DNA from 2 places in the Bacillus sp. PK3-037 genome. Region 1 is predicted to be linked to the other one. Evidence: riboswitches for the same ligand, from Rfam matches in the RefSeq annotation. Region 1 holds a riboswitch; the other holds the start of a gene.

What was found. A riboswitch is a leader RNA that binds a small molecule or an ion and turns the genes downstream of it on or off. The one in region 1 is predicted to bind cyclic di-AMP.
Region 2: it holds a riboswitch for cyclic di-AMP, as region 1 does, so the genes downstream of both, M1D69_RS05620 (potassium channel family protein) here and M1D69_RS18645 (dicarboxylate/amino acid:cation symporter) in region 1, are expected to answer to the same signal.

Annotation. Positions count from the first base shown of each region.
Region 1 is NZ_CP096408.1:3,599,131-3,611,457, reverse strand. It holds gene dctS (two-component system sensor histidine kinase DctS) at 1-530, shown strand, start outside; gene M1D69_RS18660 (response regulator) at 520-1,200, shown strand; gene dctP (C4-dicarboxylate transporter DctP) at 1,320-2,585, shown strand; gene M1D69_RS18650 (AI-2E family transporter) at 2,735-3,787, shown strand; cyclic di-AMP (ydaO/yuaA leader) riboswitch at 3,837-3,968, shown strand; gene M1D69_RS18645 (dicarboxylate/amino acid:cation symporter) at 4,041-5,279, shown strand; gene M1D69_RS18640 (ABC transporter ATP-binding protein) at 5,370-6,296, shown strand; gene M1D69_RS18635 (ABC transporter permease) at 6,316-7,056, shown strand; gene M1D69_RS18630 (hypothetical protein) at 7,152-7,487, shown strand; gene M1D69_RS18625 (acyl-CoA dehydrogenase family protein) at 7,616-8,758, shown strand; gene fbpB (Fur-regulated basic protein FbpB) at 8,787-8,933, opposite strand; partial or broken gene M1D69_RS18615 (Fur-regulated basic protein FbpA) at 8,920-9,085, opposite strand; gene M1D69_RS18610 (cation diffusion facilitator family transporter) at 9,335-10,207, shown strand; gene M1D69_RS18605 (thioredoxin family protein) at 10,222-10,542, opposite strand; gene M1D69_RS18600 (D-alanine--D-alanine ligase) at 10,696-11,781, shown strand; gene M1D69_RS18595 (UDP-N-acetylmuramoyl-tripeptide--D-alanyl-D-alanine ligase) at 11,856-12,327, shown strand, end outside.
Region 2 is NZ_CP096408.1:1,093,092-1,105,418, forward strand. It holds gene M1D69_RS05575 (AI-2E family transporter) at 1-685, shown strand, start outside; gene M1D69_RS05580 (undecaprenyl-diphosphate phosphatase) at 777-1,607, shown strand; tRNA gene M1D69_RS05585 (tRNA-Ala) at 1,715-1,787, shown strand; gene M1D69_RS05590 (cysteine dioxygenase) at 1,974-2,459, opposite strand; gene M1D69_RS05595 (hypothetical protein) at 2,609-2,806, opposite strand; gene M1D69_RS05600 (MFS transporter) at 3,000-4,562, shown strand; gene M1D69_RS05605 (glucosaminidase domain-containing protein) at 4,713-5,561, shown strand; gene M1D69_RS05610 (YiaA/YiaB family inner membrane protein) at 5,668-5,931, shown strand; gene M1D69_RS05615 (TrkH family potassium uptake protein) at 5,967-7,304, opposite strand; gene M1D69_RS05620 (potassium channel family protein) at 7,311-7,979, opposite strand; cyclic di-AMP (ydaO/yuaA leader) riboswitch at 8,051-8,200, opposite strand; gene bslA (biofilm surface layer hydrophobin BslA) at 8,359-8,904, opposite strand; gene cudC (choline uptake/conversion transcriptional regulator CudC) at 9,112-9,654, opposite strand; gene betB (betaine-aldehyde dehydrogenase) at 9,855-11,327, shown strand; gene gbsB (choline dehydrogenase) at 11,344-12,327, shown strand, end outside.

The sequences.
Region 1 (12,327 bases):
TGGCGTTTCAGACTTCAACCGAGCAGGAAAACGTCACTGAGTTTCTGCATCGCTCCATTCAAAATGACGCCGCGGCGGGGCTTTTGTTAAGTAAAATCAGAAGGGGAAAAGAGCTCGGCATTGCTGTGCATATTGATGAAAACAGCAGCCTGCAGCAATTTCCCGAGCATGTCGACCAGCATGATATCGTTGTGCTTCTCGGCAACCTGATTGAAAATGCCTTCGGCTCGTTTGAAACCGTTCAGTCTGATGACAAACGAATTGACATCAGCATTGAACAAACGGAGGATATCCTTGCGATATTAATAGAAGACAACGGATGCGGGATTCAACACACACATATGCCGTACCTTTACGAAAAAGGATTTACAGTGAATAAAACAGGCGGCACAGGCTATGGACTCTATTTAGTCAAGCAAATAACAGACAAAGGGTCGGGTGCGATAGAGGTTGATTCTCACCAGGGACAGGGAACGTCTTTTTCAATCGTTTTTCCGATGAAGGGGGAGGAAGCGCAGCATGGCTCGTAAGGAAATCAAGGTTCTGCTCATTGAAGACGATCCGATGGTTCAGGAAGTCAATAAGGATTTCATAACAACCGTTAATGGCTTTACCGTCTGCGCACAAGCGGGGAACGGGGACGAAGGCATCAAGCTGATCAAAGAAAATCAGCCCGAACTCGTGATTCTGGATGTGTACATGCCGAAAAAAGACGGGATCAAAACCTTGCAGGAGATCAGAAAGCAAAAGCTTGAGGTTGATGTCATCGTCGTATCCGCTGCAAAAGACAAGGAAACAATTGCTCTTATGCTGCAAAATGGGGCAGTTGACTATATTTTAAAACCGTTTAAGCTCGAACGCATGAGACAGGCGCTTGAAAAATATAAGCGGTATAAACAAAAAATAGAGGAGAACGACACGCTGTCCCAGGATCAGCTTGATGCCATCCTCAATATCCCGCAGCAGGCCGTACAGGATCTGCCGAAGGGATTGAATCATTTTACGATGAATGAGCTCATTGCTTTTTTGAAGCAGCAAACGTCGCCTCTTTCTGCTGAAGAGGTTGCCAAGGCTCTCGGCATCGCCAGAGTGACAGCGAGACGCTATCTTGATTATCTCGAAAAGAACGGAACGATTCAGCTTGATGTTCAGTACGGAGGAGTCGGACGCCCCGTCAACCGCTATATATTTAAAGTGTAAACCTGAGACCAAAAAGACCAAAATGTCCGTTATGAACATAAACTTCCCCACCCCTAATGAAAACGCTATCATTCTAGTAAGAAAGACACAAAGGCGACTAGGACAGGGGGAGGAAGAATATGAAACTGTTTAAAAATTTAACAGTTCAAGTCATAACCGCGGTCATCATCGGGGTCATTGTCGGATTGGTTTGGCCGGATGTCGGAAAAGAAATGAAACCGCTTGGCGATACCTTTATCAACGCTGTGAAAATGGTGATCGCTCCAATTATTTTCTTCACAATCGTTCTCGGGATTGCAAAAATGGGCGATATGAAGAAGGTTGGAAAAGTAGGGGGAAGAGCATTTATTTATTTCGAGGTTGTTACGACTCTTGCACTCATTATCGGTTTATTTGTCGTCAATATTATGAAGCCGGGTGCGGGCCTCGATTACAGCAAGCTTGAAAAGGGAGATGTCTCACAATACACGCAAAATGGCGGCCAGGGGATTGACTGGGTTGAATTTGTCACACACATCGTACCGTCCAACATGGTTGATGCCTTCGCAAAAGGGGACATTTTGCAGGTCTTATTCTTTTCCATTCTTTTCGGAGTCGGTCTAGCGGCGTTAGGTGAAAAAGGGAAAAGCGTCATTGATTTCTTTGATAAAGTTTCACATGTCTTTTTCAAAATTATCGGCTACGTTATGCGTGCCGCTCCAATCGGCGCATTCGGAGCGATGGCGTATACGATCGGGCACTTCGGACTCGATTCCATCAAGCCGCTTGCCAGCTTAATGCTGTCCGTGTATATCACAATGTTCCTGTTCGTGTTTGTTGTTCTAAATATCATCTGCAAGCTATACGGATTCAGCCTGTGGAATTACCTGCGCTTCATCAAAGATGAGCTTCTCATCGTGCTCGGCACAAGCTCTTCAGAATCGGTTCTTCCGAGAATGATGGATAAAATGGAACGCTACGGCTGTTCAAAATCAGTCGTCGGGCTTGTTATTCCGACCGGCTATTCGTTTAACCTTGACGGAACATCCATTTATTTATCAATGGCGACTGTCTTTCTGGCTCAAGTGTTTGGAGTGGATCTCAGCATCGGCCAGCAAATTACGATTATCCTCGTTCTGATGCTGACTTCGAAGGGGGCAGCCGGTGTGACAGGAAGCGGATTTATCGTTCTTGCGTCAACGCTGTCAGCACTTCAGGTCATTCCGCTTGAGGGTCTTGCGCTTCTGCTTGGTGTCGACCGTTTCATGAGTGAAGGAAGAGCGATTGTGAACCTGATCGGAAACGGAATCGCCACAATCATCGTTGCAAAAAGCGAAAAAGAATTCGATGAAGCAAAAAGCGTGGAGGCTGTAGAAGGCATGAAAAAAATGAAAACAGCAGTCTGAAAAAAGGAACGGCCCATTCATGAGGCCGTTTTTTTAATTGTTTAAGAATAATTAAGGTGAGGACAGAGACCTCAGCATTTTTTTGTTATATAATTTACAAATGGATACTATATTGAATGAAGGACGTTTGTCCTAACAGGAGTGTATAAATGGCCGCTTTAGTAAAATTTTTTCAGCACCCGGGAGTAAGGCGTTTTTCCATCTTTGTCGTGTTAACTGGTGTGTTATATCTATTTAAGAGCATGATCAACTTAATATTGCTGACCTTCATTTTCACATTTCTTATGGATCGTTTGGAGCTTGTCGTCCGGCAGTTTTTAAGCCGGTTCTTCCGCGTGAGCCAGCGGGTTGTCATTACGTTTCTCTACATTTTGCTGGCCGTGCTGCTTACAGTCGGAGGGTTTGTGTTTTATCCGGTCGTTGCCGCACAGATTCAGCAGCTGATCAAGCAGATTAAACATATTGCGTATCATCCAAGCAGCATTCCTTTCTTTGATGAGATCACAAGTGTTTTCGGAGATATTAATATCAGTTCGTATGTCAAAGAGGGTTTCAATGTACTTTATACGTATCTGGCCGATATCAGCACATTTGGCTTGCAGATCGTGATGGCGCTCATTCTCAGCATGTTCTTCTTATTCGAGAAAAAACGGCTGTCTGAATTTATGGAGCAGTTTAAAACGAGCAAGCTTGCTGTTTTTTATAATGAGATTGCTTTTTTCGGAGGTAAATTCGCGAGAACGTTCGGCAAGGTGCTTGAGGCACAATTTATCATCGCGCTCGTGAACTGCATACTGACTTTTATTGCACTCTGGATTATGCACTTCCCTCAGCTGTTGGGGCTGTCCATCATGGTTTTCTTTCTCGGATTGATCCCGGTAGCTGGCGTTGTCATCTCCCTGATCCCGCTTAGCATTATTGCATACAGCACAGGCGGCGGAATGTATGTGCTCTACATTGTGCTTGTCATTTTCGCCATCCATGCGATTGAGACATATTTCCTCAATCCGAAGCTGATGTCAGCGAAAACAGAGCTGCCGATCTTTTTCACATTTACAGTCCTGATTTTTTCTGAGCACTTTCTCGGCATTTGGGGCTTAATTATCGGGATTCCGATCTTTGTATTTCTCCTTGATATTCTTGATGTGACCAACAAGGAGAAAGGGCCTAAAAGACCCCGAGAAAAAAGTAACAAAAAATAGTTTACAAAATTGGATATTTTCTGTATAAATAAAACTACAACATACAATAGTAAGCCACACGCTTAATCCTTTTTAAAAGGAGTGGGGGACCCGATCTTTTGGGGTTCATTTTTCATCTGAAAAACGGACATCTCTTCGTCCGAACCCGGCAGCTAACCTCATCAGCGTGAAGAGAGAATCCTGTGGTTTTATGATACAGCCAAAGCCCGCGGGAGTCTCTCGCGGGCTTTTTTTCAAAAAAGGAGGAATGCGGATGAAACTGGCAACAAAGATCATCATTGCATTGGTTCTGGGTGCCGTCACAGGGATTATTCTTAACGTAACATCGCCTGAATTATTTGAAAATTTGAATAAGTTTGTATTCGGGCCTCTTGGCACCATTTTTTTAAACCTCATTAAAATGCTTGTCGTGCCGATTGTTTTTTTCTCTCTTACATTAGGAGTTGCCGGGCTTGGAGATCCTAAAAAGCTTGGCAGAATCGGTGTGAAGGCCATTTCTTATTTTCTCATCACGACAGCGGTGGCGATTACGATCGGGCTTATATTGGCGCTTGTCATTAAGCCGGGTGAGTTTGGCACTTATGATGTCTCATCCGCTAAATTCGAGGCAGAAGAAGCGCCGAGTATTGCTGACACACTTCTGAACATGATTCCGGCCAATCCCGTTCAAGCGATGACCGAAGGAAATATGCTCCAGATTATCGTGTTTTCCATTTTTGTCGGACTCGGGATTACGATGCTAGGCAAAAAAGCGGATATGCTTTTGAAAGTCGTGGAGCAGGGCAATGAACTGATGATGTATCTGGTCAACCTAGTCATGAAGTTTGCGCCATACGGCACGTTTGGTCTCATTGCGACAGCTATCGGCAGCCAGGGATTCAGTGCAATAAAAGCGATGGGGCTGTACATGATTGTTGTTACGCTGTCTCTTGTCATACATGCAATCGTCACATACGGTTCAACAGTGGCTCTTTTAGCAAAAAGAAATCCGATTACGTTCTTTAAAGATTTCTCAGAAGTTATGGTCGTTGCGTTCAGTACCTCAAGCAGCAATGCAACGCTTCCGGTATCAATGGATGTAGCCCAGAAAAAACTAAAAGTGCCTGAGCCGATCAGCAGCTTTGTTCAGCCGCTCGGGGCGACGATTAACATGGACGGGACAGCCATTATGCAAGGGGTGGCCACCATCTTCATTGCACAGGTATTCGGACATGATCTTACATTTACGCAATTGCTGATGGTGATATTGACGGCTGTATTAGCAAGTGTGGGAACTGCGGGTGTTCCGGGAGTCGGTTTGATTATGCTCGCCATGGTGCTTCAATCAGTCGGCCTGCCTGTTGAGGGGATCGGATTGATCCTCGGAATAGACCGCTTGCTTGATATGCTTCGCACAGTGGTCAACACAACAGGAGACGCGGCCTGTGCCGTCATCATTACAGAAACAGAAAAGAACAAACAGCCGGAGCAAGCACCGACTCTATCGGTTTAACCAAACATTTGGAAGCAACAAATGCTATAATACAAACAGTGCCTATTTTTAGGCACTGTTTATTTTTGTCGAAAAAAGGAGGAAGGCTTTATGGCTGAGCCGATTTTACATATTGAAGGCCTTGATAAAAAAATAGGGTCTAAACAGATTTTAAAACAGATCAGCATGGACGTCAGGCAGGGAGAGATTATCGGTCTTCTCGGTCCGAACGGTTCCGGAAAAACGACACTCATCCGCATCATCGTCGGACTGTTAAAACAAAACAGCGGAAGCGTGGCCATCAACGGATTCAAGCATGACTCTGAGTTCGAACAAGCGATGGAAGCTGTCGGCGCGATCGTGGAAAACCCTGAGTTTTACCCGTACCTGTCAGGCTGGGAGAACCTCAAACACTTTGCAAATATGCACAAAAAAATAGATGATGAAAGACTGGACGAAGTGGTGGAACGAGTCGGGCTGACGTCAGCGATTGATGATAAGGTGAAAACCTACTCACTCGGCATGCGCCAGCGTCTCGGCATTGCTCAGGCGATTCTTCACCGGCCGAAGCTTCTCATTTTAGATGAGCCGACAAACGGTCTTGATCCTGCCGGTATGAAGGATTTTCGCGACCATATTAAGGAGCTCGCCGAAGAGGAAGGAACAGCGGTTTTATTCGCCACTCATTTATTGCGTGAAGTTGAAGACCTGTGTGACCGTGTGATCATCATACAAAAAGGCGAGATCAAAGCAGAAGTGAACCTGAATGGAGCCGGTCAGAAAACGGAAAAAGCCGTTATTGAAGTGCAGCCGGCGCAAAAAGCGCTCGATTGGCTGACGGGCAATGGATACACAGCTGAACGTAAAGACGGCTCCATCGTGGTGGATATAGCGAAAGAAAATATACCAGAGCTGAACCGCTCACTAGTCGGACAAGGACTGAACGTATTTTCAATTATGCCTTATACGCAGTCACTGGAAGACGAATTTATAAAAGCGACAACCGCTCATCAAGAGGAGGGAGAAGAGCTTGTCTAAATTAATATGGAATGAACATATGAAACTCTTTAATCGGAAAGTCACATTTGTTTCCCTTATATTGATGGCCGTTTTTCAATTTTTCATGGCGCTGATCATTAAACGGATCGTCATCAGTGCCGGAACTGACGAAAATTTCATCGGCTACTTTTCCTATACACCGAGCCTGAATATCTTGCTGCAGGCGTTAACCATTGTCATTGCAGCGACGATTATTTCTAATGAATTTGATAAAAAAACAATCAAATTTTTGCTCATTCGCCCGGTCAAGCGGCAAAAAGTCTTTTGGTCGAAACTAATGACAGTTGTAATGGTCAGCTTCTATCTTTATCTGGCATACTACATTCTGGCTTTATTATTCGGTCTTGTCTTTTTTGGCACGTCCGTGACATCTGAATCAAAAACATTGTTCATCAACACATTGGAGCTAATCGGCACAAACTGGCTTGAAGCGGTGCTGATGGGATTATTCGGTTTGCTTTGTTCATCACTGTTCCGCAACAGTGCCATTTCAGTTGTTGTTTCTTTTGTCGTTTTATATGGAGCAAGTTCACTTGTGCAAATCATGAAGCTGTTTGAAAACAAATGGGGAAGCTTTTTGCTTTTTGCAAACACGGACTTCACTCAGTACAAAAGCGGACAAACAGCTCTGTTTTCAGGCATGACGCCATTGTTCTCTGTAGGGATTATTGTGATTCATGCTGTTTTCTTCATTGCCGTTGCCTGGTGGAGTTTCTGCAAACGGGATGTTCGAATCTAAAGGAAAGGAATGACATTTTTGTGAAAAAGCTCACGTAAATCAATATCATTCGATGTTTTGGTTTATACTAAAGGTACTGACGGAGGTGTCTCGAATTGAGGAACTTTATTACCGCTTTACCGATTGTATTGCTGCTTGGATTCTCATTTGTGTCATTCATGTTTCAGTTTGAACATCTTGTATATTTCAGGCTCGCGCTGGGATTGTTTTCTCTCGTGGGGCTGTACATGATATATAAAATGAAGACGGGTATCCGTTATTTTATCATTTACCTGTATGCAAGCTGGATTGTGCTTGCGGCAGTTACTGCCTTTGAAGAGCCGATTTTCTCAAGCTTTTTCTTCGGCGGATTGGTCATGACAATGGGTTACCTGACTTATATGCTCATTTATCTCGGTATGAAACAAGACCGGGATGCAAATCCGGTTTAAACACGCTGTTCCCTCGGGAATGGCGTGTTTTTCTATCGTGGACAAATTATTAACAGTTGCGGAATCATGGCTGGAAATCTATAATACATATTAAATTTATCGGAATTGAAAAAATGGGGGGCTGCCGGATGTCATTATTTGTACGGAACGAAAAACAGCGGCAATGGATAGAGAAAATAGGACAGCTAGCGAATGAATTTCAGCAAACAGCCGCTGAGGATGATGAACAGGGACGATTTCCTGCCGAAAAAATACAAAAACTGCGTGATTCGGGATATACGGCGATAACCGTGCCAAAATCCCATGGAGGAGCAGGAATGTCTGTTTACGACATGCTGCTTTTTCAAGAGCGGCTGGCACGGGGAGATGCTCCTGCAGCTCTGAGCATCGGCTGGCATTTAAGCGTGATGGGAGAGCTCGGAGAAGGAAACAGCTGGGATAAAGATGTGTTTGCGTTTATTGCCAAGGAAGTCCAAAACGGAGCCGTCATCAACAGGGCGGCGACAGAAGCGCAAACCGGAAGCCCGACCAGGGGAGGACGCCCCGGGACTGCCGCTGTCAAAAAGGACGGCAAATGGGTGGTGAATGGAAGAAAAACGTTTACGACAATGTCGCAAGCGCTTGATTATTTTTTAGTGACGGCATGGATTGAAGAAAAACAAACTACTGGTGTCGTGTTGGTTCATAAAAATGATCCTGGTGTATCAATTGAAGAAACATGGGATATGATGGCGATGCGGGCTACCGGCAGCCATGATCTTGCATTAAACGAGGTAACGCTCGAGGACAATAAACTGGTGGAGCTGCTTCAAGGGCCGCGGGGAGCAAAGCCAAATGGCTGGCTGCTCCATATTCCGGCGGTTTATCTCGGCGTGGCTCAAGCTGCTAGAGACTATGCGGTGCGCTTTGCCTCCGAGTATTCTCCAAATAGTTTGAAGGGGCCGATCAAGGATGTCCCGGCCGTTCAGCAAAGAACAGGCGAAATGGAGCTTGAACTGCTGAATGCCAGACACTTTCTTTTTCATGCGGCTGAATTGTATGACGATCCGGAGCGCCGCCCTTACTTGAAGAGTGAGCTCGGTGCGGCAAAACATATCGTCACAAACGCCGCGCTTTCTGTTGTAGACAAAGCGATGAGAATTGCAGGGGCCAAAAGCCTCGAACGCACCAATCCGCTTCAGCGCTATTACCGGGATGTGCGCGCCGGTCTCCATAACCCGCCGATGGACGACGCGGTCATTCAAAAGCTGGCCGCAGAAGCCTTTCATTAAATAAAAAAGAGCCTTTGCCGGCTCTTTTTTATGTATTGTTTTGTTCCTGAAGATTCTTCTGATGCTTGCGGTCAATTCTGTCGTAAATGACGTTCATCAGCTTTGGATTGCCCATGATCGCCTCTTTGTTTTCCTGGATCAGCTGTTGGTAGGTTTTTATTTTACGCTTTGGCATGCCCTGGCGCCTCCTGACAATGTTTTGTATTCACTTTCCAGCTCCATCAGCGACAATTCATACAAATGACGCTTTGACTTTTTGTATATACCATTCTGTATTAACAGATGAATGAGATGCTTTTTTCTGATTTCTGCAGACTGAGGTGTCATTGTGTCACCAACCTCCAATCAAACGATATTGATAATCATTATCAATTAATCTCAGTATACAATGTCCGCCACAGCCTGTAAAGGTGAAAACAGTCCTATTCTTTCGTAAGTAAGCAAACCTTCAACATATCGACAAAAAGTTTCCCGGGCAATAATTTGCTGTCGAAATTTCCCTCCCCGTTGAGAATCGCTGCTGCTATTTTTCATGTTTTTAACCATACTATGTAATAGAATGGAGGATGGTATTCAATGGGGAGGACAGATAATCTTAAAAAGGGAGAAAAAGGAGCACTCCTCAATATTTTGGCATATATCATTCTTGCTGCTGTAAAGCTGACAATCGGAATACTGTATCATTCTGAAGCGCTGAGAGCAGACGGGTTAAACAATGGGACAGATATTGTGGCGTCAATAGCGGTGCTGATCGGACTGCGTATTTCCCAAAGGCCGGCTGACAGTGACCACCCATATGGCCATTATCGGGCTGAAACAATTTCGTCCCTTATTGCGTCTTTTATTATGATGGCTGTTGGAATTGAAGTGTTAATCGGCGGAGGAAAAGCGATTGCGGGCGGCACATCAGAAACGCCAAGCCTTATCGCGGCGTGGACGGCTTTAGGCAGCGCAGTGTTTATGTACGGCATCTATTTATATAACAAAAGGCTCGCAGCATCCATTAAAAGCTCTGCACTTATGGCGGCGGCGAAGGACAGCAGGTCAGACGCATTTGTCAGTGCCGGAGCGTTTATCGGTGTTTTTTCGTCCCAGCTGCAGCTGGCCTGGATAGATCCGGTTACGGCTTTTATTATCGGAATCATCATTTGCAAGACAGCCTGGGATATCTTCAAAGACGCTTCGCATTCATTAACGGACGGGTTTCACTTGAAAGATCTTGAGCCTTATAAACAGACTGTCGGCCGGATAGAAAATGTGCATCGTCTTAAAGACGTGAAAGCGCGATACTTGGGCAGCACAGTACATATAGAGATGGTCATTACAGTGGATCCGAAGCTGACAGTAGAGGAAGGCCATGGGGTCGCAGATGAGGTAGAAAACAAAATAAAACATGAACACGATGTCACTCATGTTCATGTTCACGTAGAGCCCGACGACATAAAATAGGGCTGCTTATCGAATTAGCTTATATGTTCTGATAAGAATTCAGTCACTTCTTCAGGCGTTTTGGCATTGGCGCTGTGAAGGTGGCCTGTTTTTTCTCCATTTTTGAAAATGAGCAGGCTTGGAATACCCATTACCTGATATGTTTCAGCCAGTTCAGGAAGCTCGTCCTTATTCAGCTCGTACCAATCGTTTTGATTGTACGTTTCCAAAATATCGCCGATGAACATATTCATGCGTGTGCAGTCAGGGCACCAATCAGCATAAAACTTTACAATGATTTCTTTATCAGATTGAATCAATTCATTAAATTGTTCTTTTGTTGTGATTTTTTTCATATGTCACATCTCCTTTTCAATGCCATTTTAATATAAAATAAAAAGGAATTACATACAAATGCACTCAGCTTCAGCATGCCCAAAAATAATTAGATCATTTTCTTGTGAAAGTGATAAGATAGTAAAGATGAATTGTAGTGGGGGGAGTATCCATTGAAAACAAGTCTAGGATTAGTGTACGGCGGTAAGTCAGCCGAACATAATGTTTCGCTTCAGACAGCTCTGGCTGTAACAAAAGCGCTAAATACTGAGAAGTTTGATATACATCCAATTTATATAACTGAAAAAGGCGAATGGATAAGAGGCGCACGTTTAACAGAGCCTGTTTCCAACGTGAAAATGCTTCAGCTTGAGCAGGGTGGAACTGCTTTTTCTCCATCTGCTCTCAATCAGGAAATGTTTCCGCAGGAAGTGTCACAGCAAAATGAAGAAATTGATGTCGTCTTCCCGCTCCTGCACGGCCCGAACGGGGAGGACGGAACGATCCAGGGAATGCTTGAACTTTTAAATATTCCTTATGTCGGCAACGGGGTGCTCGCTTCCTCAGCTGGCATGGATAAAGTTGTCATGAAGCATTTGTTTGCGCAAGCCGGCCTTGCACAGGCGAAATACACAGCCTTCCTTAAAAAAGACTGGACTCAGTCTCCGGAAGAAAGCTGCGAGCATGTAGAACAAGAATTGGGCTACCCTTGCTTCGTGAAGCCGGCCAACCTTGGCTCAAGCGTCGGAATCAGCAAATGCCGAAACCGTGAAGAACTGCAAAAAGCGTTTGAGCTTGCGTTCCAATATGACCGGAAAGTCGTAGTAGAAGAAGGCATCAACGGCCGCGAAATTGAAATCGGCGTTCTCGGAAATGATGATCCTAAATGCTCTGCAGTTGGAGAAATCGCACCTAAGACAGATTTCTACGATTACAAAGCGAAATACGAGGATGGAGACACTGACCTGATTATTCCTGCGACTGTAACAGATGAGGAATACGCGAAAATCAGTGACATGGCGATCAGAGCGTTTAAATCCATTGACGGTTCAGGACTTGTCAGAGCGGACTTTTTCCTGACAGCTGACGGCGAAGTGCTGATCAATGAAGTAAACACGATGCCTGGTTTTACACCGTTCAGCATGTTCCCGCTTCTCTGGAAAGAAGCTGGAGTTGAATACGCTGACCTCATTGAACAGCTTGTAGAGCTGGCTAAAGAACGCCACGCTGAAAAACAATTGATTAAACATACATTCTAAATGAAGACGGACACTGCCGGTAAAAGGGCAGTGTCTTTTCCCGTATATCACCAAAAGAAAGAGAGGGACCTTACTTGATTAAGCGAACCGTAAAGAAAATTGCCGAGATGGTCAAAGGCACACTGACAAACCCGCAATATGAAAATACAGTCATTCATGGAGTTGCTACAGATACAAGAAAGCTGGAAAGCAATCAGCTTTTCATCCCGCTGAAAGGGGAACATTTTAACGGCCACACTTTTGTGCCGCAGGCTTTTGAAGCTGGTGTGTCTGCCGTTCTGTGGAACCGCTCTGAACCAAATCCGCCCGAGAATCAAGCTGTGATTCTGGTGGAAGATACATTGTCTGCGCTCCAGCAGCTGGCAAAATCTTATTTACAGGAGCTGGGCACACGTGTCATCGGGGTAACTGGAAGCAACGGCAAAACGACGACCAAAGACATGATTCACACTGTCCTGCAAACGCGGTACCGCGTCCATAAAACAGGAGGAAACTTCAACAACCATATCGGGCTGCCGCTTACAGTGTTAGCGATGCCAGAAGATA
Region 2 (12,327 bases), 1.6 Mb from region 1:
AGCGACGATTGTAAACAGCACCTTTACCGGCGTTGGGAATTTTATCGGCGCCTTAACTGAGATTATCATTTCGATCGTGACAGTTCCATTTATTCTTTTCTATCTGTTAAAGGACGGAAAGAAATTGCCGATCTACATACTGAAGTTTGTGCCGACACAATTAAAAGAGCAGACATACACAGTTTTAAGCGAAATGAATCATCGGCTAAGTTCTTATATCAGAGGACAGATCATTGTCAGCTTCTGCATTGGATTTTTGCTGTTTATCGGCTATTTGATCATCGGACTGGATTACGCTTCGCTACTTGCCGTTATTGCGGCTTGTACAAGCATTGTGCCGTATTTAGGTCCGACAATCGCCATTACGCCTGCGATCATTATCGCTATTGTGACATCGCCTCTGATGCTGCTCAAGCTTGTGATCGTCTGGACAATTGTTCAGCTTATTGAAGGGAAACTGATCTCCCCGCAAATTATGGGGAAAAACCTTCATATTCACCCAATCACCATTATTTTTCTGCTGTTAACCGCCGGTAAGCTGTTTGGTGTTATCGGAATTATTCTTGCGATTCCGGGCTATGCTGTTGCCAAAGTCATTACGACACATTTATTTGACTGGTTTAAAATGCAGTCGCATCTATACGATGAAGAAAAAAATGAAAATGCAAAGAGTCATAAAGCATAAATTTCATTTATAGTTATATAAGACGGGCTTTCCATTTATGGAAGGCTCCCGTTATGTAAAAAATAAATGTCTAATGGGGAGAATTAAAATCATGACTCTATGGGAATTGTTTGTAGCTGCTATTTTAGGAATCGTAGAAGGATTAACAGAGTACGCACCGGTTTCTTCGACAGGACATATGATTATAGTAGACGATATCTGGCTTAAATCAGGCAGTCTCATGTCTGAAGAAGCTGCCAACTCATTTAAAGTTGTCATTCAGCTTGGCTCTATTTTAGCGGTTGCGATCGTGTTTAAAGACAGGATTTTGAACTTGCTTGGCTTGAAAAAAAATATCACGAGTGACCAAGAGCATGGTCACAAATTAAGCATTGCTCAAATCGCAGTAGGGCTTGTGCCTGCCGCGGTTCTCGGCTTTTTGTTTGAGGATTATATTGATGAATATTTATTTTCAGTCCGCACCGTGGCCATTGGCTTAATTGCTGGGGCAGTTTTAATGCTTGCAGCCGATTGGATTAATAAACGGAAAGAAACGACAGACACCCTAGACCGTATTTCATATAAGCAGGCGATCGGCGTCGGTTTATTCCAATGTCTTGCCCTTTGGCCGGGTTTCTCACGGTCCGGTTCAACGATTTCCGGGGGCGTTATTCTCGGGTTGAATCACCGTGCGGCAGCTGATTTCACATTCATTATGGCAATGCCGATTATGATGGGAGCCAGCACCTTAAGCCTAGTGAAACACTGGGACAGCTTAAGCTCCGATTTAATGCCGTTTTTTATCGTCGGCTTTATCTGTGCCTTTGTTGTTGCACTGTTTGTGGTCCGTTTCTTCCTAAGACTGATTAACAAAATCAAACTTGTTCCGTTTGCAATCTACCGAATCATTCTCGGCGTGATTTTACTTTTGTTTATGATGTAAATCGAAAAATAAGGCTCCGGAAAGGGCCTTATTTTTTTCTGTCAATTAGAAAGGAACAGCTTGTTTTTCAAAAAAAAATCATCTATAATAAACCTGACGTTACACACGGGGCCATAGCTCAGCTGGGAGAGCGCTACGCTGGCAGCGTAGAGGTCAGGGGTTCGAGCCCCCTTGGCTCCATACCTGTAAACCCTTATTCTATAAGGGTTTTTTTGTTTTTAATGGAAAGGATTCATTCGCTGAACCCTTCTGTTGATCTGAAATCATATGTCTTCAGAAGCATTTCATAAACCAATGATAAAGTCAGATACTCCTTCGTTTGAAAAATGACAAATTTTAATCAAGTAAAGTAGTTCAGGCTGTAAATCATGAATTTTCCAATACACCACCTTGTTCTTCAAAGACCGTCATGTCTTCCATAGGGGGTGAGTAAACATGAAGAGACACCATTCGTTCGGAAGTCGGATTGGACATTTTGTGAATTAAACCTTTGGTTGAAATAAGACATTCTCCTTTGTGGACAAAATATGAATGGGAGAGTTCTGCATGATCGCCGGTTGAGCGATAAATAGAATTGAGAAGTTTTCCTTCTAACACCATTGCACAACCAATGGATTGACCATGATCGTGGACTGCTGTCTCCTTGTTTGGGGGAATGTTAATCACGATCATTTCTAATTCATTGTTTCTATAGATGGCATTTCGGCCGTAAGCGTACTGGTCTGGTTCCTTTATATATGGTTGACTCAATTTTGCCGCATTTGGAATTTGTTTTAAGGAAGTTGCCAAATCTTTAACCGATGGATTTTTCAAGCTGCTAAAGATTTCTTCGATACACTCATACAGTTCCATTCGTTTTTCCCTCCCGGATCATTTGAAATCGCCTGACATTGGTATTTCGCAAGATTAGTTCATGATATTTACCCATAGACAATTTAGAGGCGGCAATCGCCTAGTGAACACAAAAAATGTGCGGTCAACATGTTGTTCTTATCACCAACTTATACAGGTTGTTTAGTTGGAATTTTGATGAAAACAGTGAATTGAAAGGTGCCGTCATTACCCAAGCCAAGACCGATAGGATTCCTTTTAAAACGGCTTGCTTTGAATTGCTTGAGGGAGCAGGCAGGGACTTCATAAGTCACGATATCGGGGAAAAGCCGTTCAGGTTTTTGATTTGTGCTTGAAATTTGCGCCATTGACAAAACACAATCGGTTTGGAATAATGTTTGAGTATATGCTCATTTTTTCACATATTATCATAAAATAATATCATTTCCATGATGGGGAGAGAATCCGAATAAAAGCTAATGGCATGCAAAATCTATTAGCTTCTTTTGTTTTCAAAAAATGATGTGTTTCGTATGTATTCATATAGGAAGGAATGACAACATGAAGACAAAACACTATTGGGTGATTTCTTTGCTCGCTGTTTTAGCGGTCGGGCCGGGATTGATGTCTAACACGGCATTGTCGTCAGTTCAAGGCCTTGTTCAGAAGACGGTTGGAACAAGTGACTTCACATCAGTAAATCCAATATTGATCGGCAATATGACCTTCGCTTTATTCGTTCCGGCAGGACCGCTTCTAAGGAAAAAATTCGGTGCCCGTCCGATCTATCTGGCTTCATTACCCGTTTTTATACTTGGCTCACTGCTCTTCGCATTTTCAAGCGATATTGCCTGGATGGCGGCAGGACGCTTTTTACAGGGAGCAGCTACAGGTGTTATGCTGATGATTATGATTCCGATGCTTGTTCTGTCATTTCCGATTGACCGGCGGAATTACGCACTACTGGTGCTTATCGGCGGGTTCTATGGCTCTGTTATGATCGGTTCGATTTTAGGAACAATCGCGTTGAGCTACGGCCACTGGAGATGGCTGTTTTTTACTTTTGGCACACTGTCTTTGATCGGCGTCGCGTTGAGTTATTTCTTTCTCTATGATGAGCATCATGGGGGATCAGAAAAGGAACAGTCATCACTCGACAGAGCAGGGATCATTTTATCTGTATGCGTGGCCGCAGCCTCAGCGTTTACATTCATTTTTCTGCAAAAATGGGGCTTTTCATCAGGTTATGTACGGGTTGGTTTTGGGGTTGCTTTATGTTTGCTCCTCATTCTGTTATTTGTAGAATATAAGGTGAAAAACCCTTTCATCTCTATTAAACAGATGCTGCTGCCTAAACCTGTGCTCGGTTTATTTATCATAGCGGCAGGAACGATTACGGTAGCTGTCAGTCTGGCAGCTTTTCAAGGCTTGCTTCGTCAAATGTATGATATATCCCGAGATCATCTCATTCTTTTAAACATGACTCTATTGATCGGAGTGGCCATCGCAGCTATTGCGAGTGCCCTGTTATATGATAAAGTCGGACCAGGGGTGCTGGGGATTATAGGTTCTCTCATTCTCGTTTTTGTGAATTGTCAATGGCTTCATATGCAGTATCAATCGTCTCTCTATGTGTTTGCGGCGCTGTTCATCATGCTGGCAGCAGGAACCGGCCTGACGGTCGCAGCAGGACTAATGGGAGCCGCTATGGGCGGCCCGCTTCCTGATCTGGTCAAAAGAATGACAGCTGTTCAGTTTTTAAGATTGTTTGTCTATATGGGTGTGCCTATCCTGATCGGCTATTTCACGAAAAAGGATGCTGCCAGACAAAACGGATCGATGCAGGATTCTATGATGACTGCCTATCATGATCTGTTTTTGATTTCTTTTATCCTGAGCGTGCTGCTCGTTTGTTTATCGTTTTGTATGAACGCCACCGGAATGGGGCACAAGCTGGCTCATAAGCCTCATGAGAAAGGAAAACCCGCTCCGGAAAAACCGGCTGTTACCGCACATGGACTGACAAAGGCTGCCGTAAAATCTCATAAAGTCATACATGATCAAGAATATCGTGATGCGCTCAGGCATTTTAAACAGCACAGTTTTACAAAAATAGATACATGATCACTGCCTTTCCCTTGATGGGAGAGGTTTTTTGTTTGTTCTCTCTCAAACTTTATCCCTAAAGAATTGAAAAATATTAGAAGTACAAGTAAAATTCTTAAAGGTAGATTCTTTTACACTCGTAATCTTTTAAATCGAAGGAAGGTTTTCATGGCCCGTAAAAAACTGAAAAAACGTAGACTCTTCATCTCTCTATTTTTCGTTGTATCGATTCCGCTAGCCTTGTTTGTTTTAGCGACAACTCTTTCAAAGCCAATTGAAACATCCAAAGAACCTGAAGAAATTGATGAACAGCAAGTATTTATTGACAGCCTTTCCGGACATGCTCAAATTTTATATGAAAAATATCATGTCCTCCCCAGCATAACGATAGCTCAGGCCATACTCGAATCCGACTGGGGAAACAGCGAGCTTGCCTCTAAAGCCAACAACCTGTTTGGCGTAAAAGGAAATTATAAAGGACATCACGTCACCATGGATACAGATGAAGTTGAAAAAGGGGAAAGAAAAACGATTCGCGCGAAATTCCGCAAATACAGCACGTTTTTTGAATCAATGGATGATCACGCCAAATTATTTGTCCAAGGCACATCGTGGAATAAAAAGAAGTATAAGCCGGTGCTTGAAGCTGAGGATTATAAAGAAGCAGCAGGCGCTCTTCAAACATCAGGCTATGCCACAGACCCGGACTATGCTGACAAAATCAGCGCCATTGTGGAAAAGTACGATCTAGATGAATACGATGAGGTGAATCCATCGCTGAAATCTGTGGATTTAAAAGGCTCCATCAAAGACAGCGCCGTTCAAGATGTATGGTCTAAGCCTTCTACTGATGATCAATCCATTAAGCTGACCTCTGCGCAATCTTATGTTGGCAAGGATATAAAGGTTGTATCTAAAAAACAGAAAGGCCAGTCCGTATGGTACCAATTCCAAGTCAATAATAAACTCGTCGGCTGGATTGATGACTCAGCTGTTGAAATAAAGGAAGCAACCTGAGCCGTTTTTCCTGGTATTTTTATTTTTTGTTCCATTCCGGGGAATTTGAGGTATAATATTCCACGTGAGTTATCACTTAATAACTATGCTTCAGGAGGGAACAAAGGTGCAGAAATATAGACGGAGAAACACGGTTGCTTTTACTGTATTAGCTTATTTCACTTTTTTTGCGGGAGTATTTTTGTTTTGTATCGGACTCTATAACGCTGATAATCTCGAACTCAATGAAAAAGGCTACTACATTGCAGTGATGATCCTTGTAGCGGTCGGCGCGATCCTTACACAAAAAGTGACGCGTGATAACGCAGAAGATAATGATATCATCGCGGAGCAGGAAAAAAGACAAAGTCAATCTCATATTGAATCATAAAAAATCCGGCATGTAATATGCCGGATTTTTTTACATCACCCAGTAAACACCTCGCCGTCAGGGTAACGAATATTTGATTTTTCTGTTTTTGCAAATGAAAAAACAAACGTTAACGGACCGATTCTTCCGATGAACATAATCGCGATAATGATACATTTCCCCGCTGTTGTCAGCTCGGGAGTCAGCCCCATTGTCAGTCCGACCGTTCCAAAAGCGGAAAAAGTTTCAAAAACAACCTGTATAAACGGCGCTTGTTCTGTAATGGTCAAGGCGAAAATCCCTATAAAGACGATGAACAAACTGATAACACTGACTGCTAAGGCCTTAATAATGATCGGATATTTTATGGTCCGGCGGAAAATAACAGTTTCTTTATGCCCTCTTAAATAAGCGATGACAGACATCAAAATCACAAGAAAAGTAGTCAGCTTAATACCGCTCGCCGTTGAAGCGCTGCCCGCTCCGATAAACATCAGCAGCAGGACAAATACAATGGTGCCTTCTCTCATGCTGCCAAAATCCACAGAGTTGAAGCCCGCGGTTCTCGGCGTCACTGCCTGAAAATACGAAGCCCACAGTTTGTCTGGCAAATGCAAGGAACCAAGCGTGCCGGGGTTGCTGTACTCTAAAATAAAGATAATCAGCGTGGCAGCAATATTCAAAAAGAACGTTCCCGCAAGCATCAGTTTCGTATGTAATGAAAAGGCTTTGAAACGCCGATTTTTCAGGATGTCAAAAAGCACCGTAAACCCGATGCCCCCTGTGATAAATAAGAAAGTAATGACAAGGTTGACTGCAGGATCACCAACGTAGCTCATTATATTATCCGGCCATAAAGAAAAACCGGCATTGTTAAAAGCCGATATTGCATGAAACACACTGGCAAACAATCCGGATGCCCAGCCATACTGTGGCACAAGCCGGATGGATAAGATCAGGGCGGCGATCAATTCGATACTGATTGAAAATAGAAACAGGACTTTGACAAGACCTATCACGCCGCCAATTGTCGGCTGGTTTAAGGCTTCCCGGACCAGCATTCGTTCTTTCAATCCGATTTTTTTTCCTAAAATCATGACGATCAGAACAGCAAATGTCATAAAGCCAAGCCCGCCGACTTGAATCAGACCCATGATGACAGTTTGCCCGAACACCGTAAATTCTGTCCCAGTGTCAACAACTGCAAGCCCGGTAACAGTTGTGGCAGAAGCCGCTGTAAAAAGGGCATCTATCCATGACAACGGCTTCGTAGCAGAAATCGGGAGCTTTAACAAAAGAGAGCCAATAATAATAGTAAGAAAAAAACCAATCGCAAGCACTTGCGGGGGAGAAAAACGAACCCACTTGATTACAGTTTCCTTATGAAGTCTCACCTTTGTCTACATCCCTTCGTTTTCAAAGCGTTTAATATCCTTTTTGTGACCCATCATCACCAGGCAGTCTTGTTCGTAAATCACCTCTTCCGGTGCAGGAGAAAGGCGAACATCTCCATTATGTTTAATTGCCAGGATGGTACATCCGTACTTCGCTCTAACATTCAGATCATGAATGGATTTGGAATTCAGTTTTCGAGTTGCCAGCAGCTCAACAATACTGTAATCATCAGATAAGTCGATATAATTCAAGACATTTTCATCAGAAAGACTTTGTGCGATTTTGACGCCCATATCCTTTTCCGGATGAATAATGCGGTCGGCGCCGATTTTTTCCAGCACCTTATGGTGATAATAATTTTGGGCTTTCACCCAAATATTTGGAATGTGAAGCTCTTTTAATAGCAAAGTGGTCAGTGTGCTCGCTTGAATATTCGCACCTATAGCCACGACGACATATTCAAAATTACGAATTCCCAGTGAAAGCAATTCGTTTTCTTCAGTGGCATTGGCAATGACCGCATGGGTTGCGTAGGAAGCGGAGGCATTGACCTTTTCTTCGTTAATATCAATAGCAAGAACCTCATGGCCCATTCTGTGCAGCTCTTTGCAAATGCTTCCGCCGAATCGTCCAAGCCCGATTACTGCAAATTGTTTGTTTTTTATTCTTCCCAATGTTCAAGACTCCCTTAATAAAATTAGCGTTTTGAAGTAAAAAAGACCATTACAAAGAATGGTCAAAATAGACCTCCTCTCTGTATACGCCTACGAGGTTAGCTGTCGGATTAGGGATTCAGAGTACCCCTTCTTACTAAGTAAGATTCACCCCAAGACCGTTTTGTGAAACAGCCAATCATTGGTTTCCCCGTTCGTGTTTGATTAAGCGGTAAAAGAGACAATATGAAATTGAACACTCAAGAATTTACTCCTGTTTCTAGTGTTTGTCAATTTAAATTTAATACAAGTGAAAAGGTAACTGGAAATAGAGGGAAAAGGGAGAGGAAAAGGAGTCAAAATACGTAAAAAAGACCGGCGTTAAGCCGGCCCTCTGTGATTATTTACAGTCGCATGGCTGAGTCGGAGGTGTGCTGCGCTTAGCCACTTCGATGCTGGCTTCCGCGTAAAATTTATTTCCGATGCTCAGTGATTTGTTCTCTGCACGGAAAGTATATGTACCAGCGGCAGGAAGCGTTTTGTTATTCAGTTTTAACTTGAATTCACCAGCGCCTAATAAATCAAGTGCCAAAGGAACTCTTACTGTTTTCCCGTTATTGAGGATCTGTGTTGTACGCAAGGCATTTCCGTTCAATGTGTCTTTCGTGTTTGCAGTAAATCCGCTTGGCAATGTAAACTCCATAACGCCAAGGCTGAGAAGCGTATTTGGACGGTAAGTCAATTCGATATCTGAGAAAGACCATTCCGTTTTGCTGGCGCCAGTGATTGTTGCGAACAATGACGCTGTAGACTGTGTTCTCATAGTAGATTCAGTATGAGCTTTAGTTGATGTAGATTCAGCCGCGAAAGAAGCTGTTGGTGCAGAAATGAGTAACCCGAGACTTAATGCACTAATTGCCAAAGAAGATAATAATTTGCGTTTCATAATAAAAATTCCCCCTAATAAGTGATAAAGATTAAAGGCCTGCCTCTGCTTTCCACCTCCTCTTAAAGGCCAAATACAAATTTTACCTACATAAAATTATCATCAAATAAAATGGAAGTAAATGGGGTGTTTTTCCCGTATTTTTCAAATTTGCAGTAAATTTAGCGGAAAAACAAAAAAACGTCCGGTTTTCCAGACGTTTTTCGATTATTTGGTTTCAATTGGTATAAATTTAAAGATCTCTCCGCTCTGCACCGATTCAGCGAGACGTTTCAGCCAATCGTAGTAGGCTTTAGAACTTTCCAGCTGTTCGTATAAACGCTGCGCTTCATTCTTCATTTCCTCATTGAGTTCTTCCTTATGCAAGACCTCTTGTAAATCAGCCTGAGCCTCCTCAATTGCTGATACATTCACCTGAACTTCCCGTTCCCATTTTGGCGGAAAGAAATTTGTGAAAAATTTAAAGAAATCTTTTTCGGCTACAAATGTGTGCTTGCGGATGCCTCGGTGAAATGTCTTCTTCACGACATTTAAATCCTGAAGCTTTTTGACACCTGTGCTCATGCTGGGCTTGCTCATTTGCAGCTCCTCCCGCATTTCGTCAAGCGTCATCTCGTCCCGCATGTACATCGTTCCATATAATATCCCGACACTTCGGGTAATTCCGTAAAGATCCATTGTTTCAGCAATGGAGTCAATAACAAGATCCCGTGCCTGTTCTATAGCTGCAAATTCTGGATTTTCATCCATACTGACCCTCTTTTCCTTTAGAAAATTAAATTTGTTAAGTCATTTCTTTATGTTCTTTATCTTAACGAAACCTAGAGAAAAGTCAAAACGAAAAATCACAATTAGGGCTTTGACAGTTTAAAAACCATATGTTAGATTAAGGTTGTTAAAAACATTAAATTTTTATTTAACAAACTTTATTTTCGTCAAGGAGGACTTAGATGAGTCAAACACTATACATTGACGGTGAATGGATCAGTGCCGAAAAAGGGCAGGTCCGCAGTATTATTAATCCATTTAATCAAGAAGAAATTGCAACAGTTAGCGAGGGCGGGCGTGAGGATGCCGTTAAAGCAATCGCCGCTGCACGAAGAGCTTTTGACGCAGGAGAGTGGCCTTCTCGTTCAGGGCTTGAACGCGGAAAGATAGTTCTGAAAATTGCGGAATTAATCAGACGCGATCTAGACGAGCTGGCTGAGCTCGAATCCCTTGATACAGGTAAAACGCTTGAGGAAAGCAAAGCCGATATGGACGATATCGCCAATGTTTTTCAGTATTATGCTGGTCTGGCAGATAAAGATGGAGGAGAGATCATCTCATCTCCAATCCCTGATTCGGAAAGCAAAATCATCAGGGAGCCAATTGGCGTATGCGGACAAATCACGCCGTGGAATTATCCGCTTCTGCAAGCAAGCTGGAAAATCGCCCCGGCTTTAGCGGCAGGCAATACAATTGTCATGAAGCCGAGTGAGATCACACCGCTGACGACAATCAAAGTCTTTAAGCTGATGGAGGAAGCCGGGGTTCCAAAAGGTGTCGCAAACCTTGTGTTGGGACCGGGCGCCACAGTGGGTGACGAGCTTGCTGTAAACAAAGACGTTGACTTAATTTCGTTTACAGGCGGAATTGAAACAGGCAAAAAAATCATGCGGGCGGCAAGCGGCAACGTTAAAAAAATTGCGCTTGAGCTTGGTGGGAAAAATCCAAATATCGTATTCAAAGACGCAGACCTGGAAGTCGCGGTTGATCAGGCGCTAAACGCCGTATTTTTCCACGCCGGCCAAGTATGCTCCGCCGGGTCCCGATTGCTTGTAGAAGAAGATATCCATGACCGATTTTTAGCAGAGCTTGTCAAACGGGCGAAACGCATTAAACTCGGAAACGGTTTTCACGAAGAGACAGAAAGCGGTCCGCTTATCTCCGCGGAGCATAGAGCAAAGGTTGAAAAATATGTAGAGATCGGACTGGAAGAAGGTGCAAAACTGGAGACTGGCGGCAAACGTCCGGAAGATCCAGCACTTCAAAACGGTTTTTTCTATGAACCTACCATTTTCTCAAACTGTACATCTGGCATGAGAATTGTTCAGGAAGAAGTATTTGGGCCAGTATTAACAGTCGAAACATTCAGTTCTGAAGAAGAAGTAATCTCACTGGCGAATGATACGATTTACGGATTGGCAGGAGCTGTATGGTCGAAAGATATTGAAAAGTGCGAACGTGTAGCAGCCCGTTTGAGAATGGGAACAGTTTGGATTAACGATTTCCATCCGTACTTTGCGCAGGCGCCATGGGGCGGCTATAAGCAATCCGGATTCGGACGGGAACTTGGAAAAATAGGGCTTGAAGAGTATACAGAAGTCAAACATGTCTATCGCAACACAAAACCGGCAGCGGTTAATTGGTTCAATTCATAAGAGGGGGAGATTGATTATGACATTAAATATGAAAGTAGAAAGCATGCACAAATTTCACACATTTGAAATTCCGACTGTGATTAAGCACGGAATTGGCGCCATCAACCATGTAGGAAAAGAAGTAGCTGGACTGGGTGTTTCAAAAGCATTGCTTGTTACAGACCCTGGAATTTATAAAGCCGGCGTCGCAGATCCTGTCATCGAGTCATTAAAAGGGGCAGGCATTGAAGTGGTGCTCTTTAATAAAGTTGAGCCAAACCCTCCTGTACGGCTTGTAAATGAAGGTTCTGAGCTTTACAAAAAAGAGAACTGCAACGGCTTGGTGGCAGTCGGAGGCGGAAGCTCCATGGATACAGCGAAGGCCATCGGGGTAGAAGCGACTCACGAGGGAAGCGTACTTGATTATGAAGCAGCCGAAGGAAAGAAACCGCTGGAGAACCGCATTCCTCCGCTTACGACAATTCCTACAACGGCTGGAACAGGCTCAGAGGTAACGCAATGGGCGGTTATTACAGATGAAGAAAGAGAATTCAAATTTAACACAGGCGGTCCGCTGATTGCCGCGCATTTGACTGTGATTGACCCAGAGCTTCACGTCTCAATGCCGCCGCACGTAACAGCAATGACGGGGATTGATGCTCTCGCTCACGCCATTGAGTGCTACACAATGAAATTTGCGCAGCCGATTACAGACGCAGTGGCGTTGATGGCGATTGAATATGCCGCTCACTACATTAAGAGAGCATTTGCTGACGGAGAAGATCTCGAAGCCAGATACGGAATGGCGCAGGCTGCTATGCTTGCCGGTCTTTCTTACGGCAGTGAATCAGCGGGTGCTGCTCACGCCATGAGCCAAACACTCGGCGGTATCATCCCGGTCGCTCACGGCCAATGTGTGGCGGCAATGATGGGCCCTGTTATGGAATACAACTGGAAGGGATATCCGGAGAAATTTGCCCGTATCGCAAAAGCGTTCGGCATTGATACAAGCAATATGACA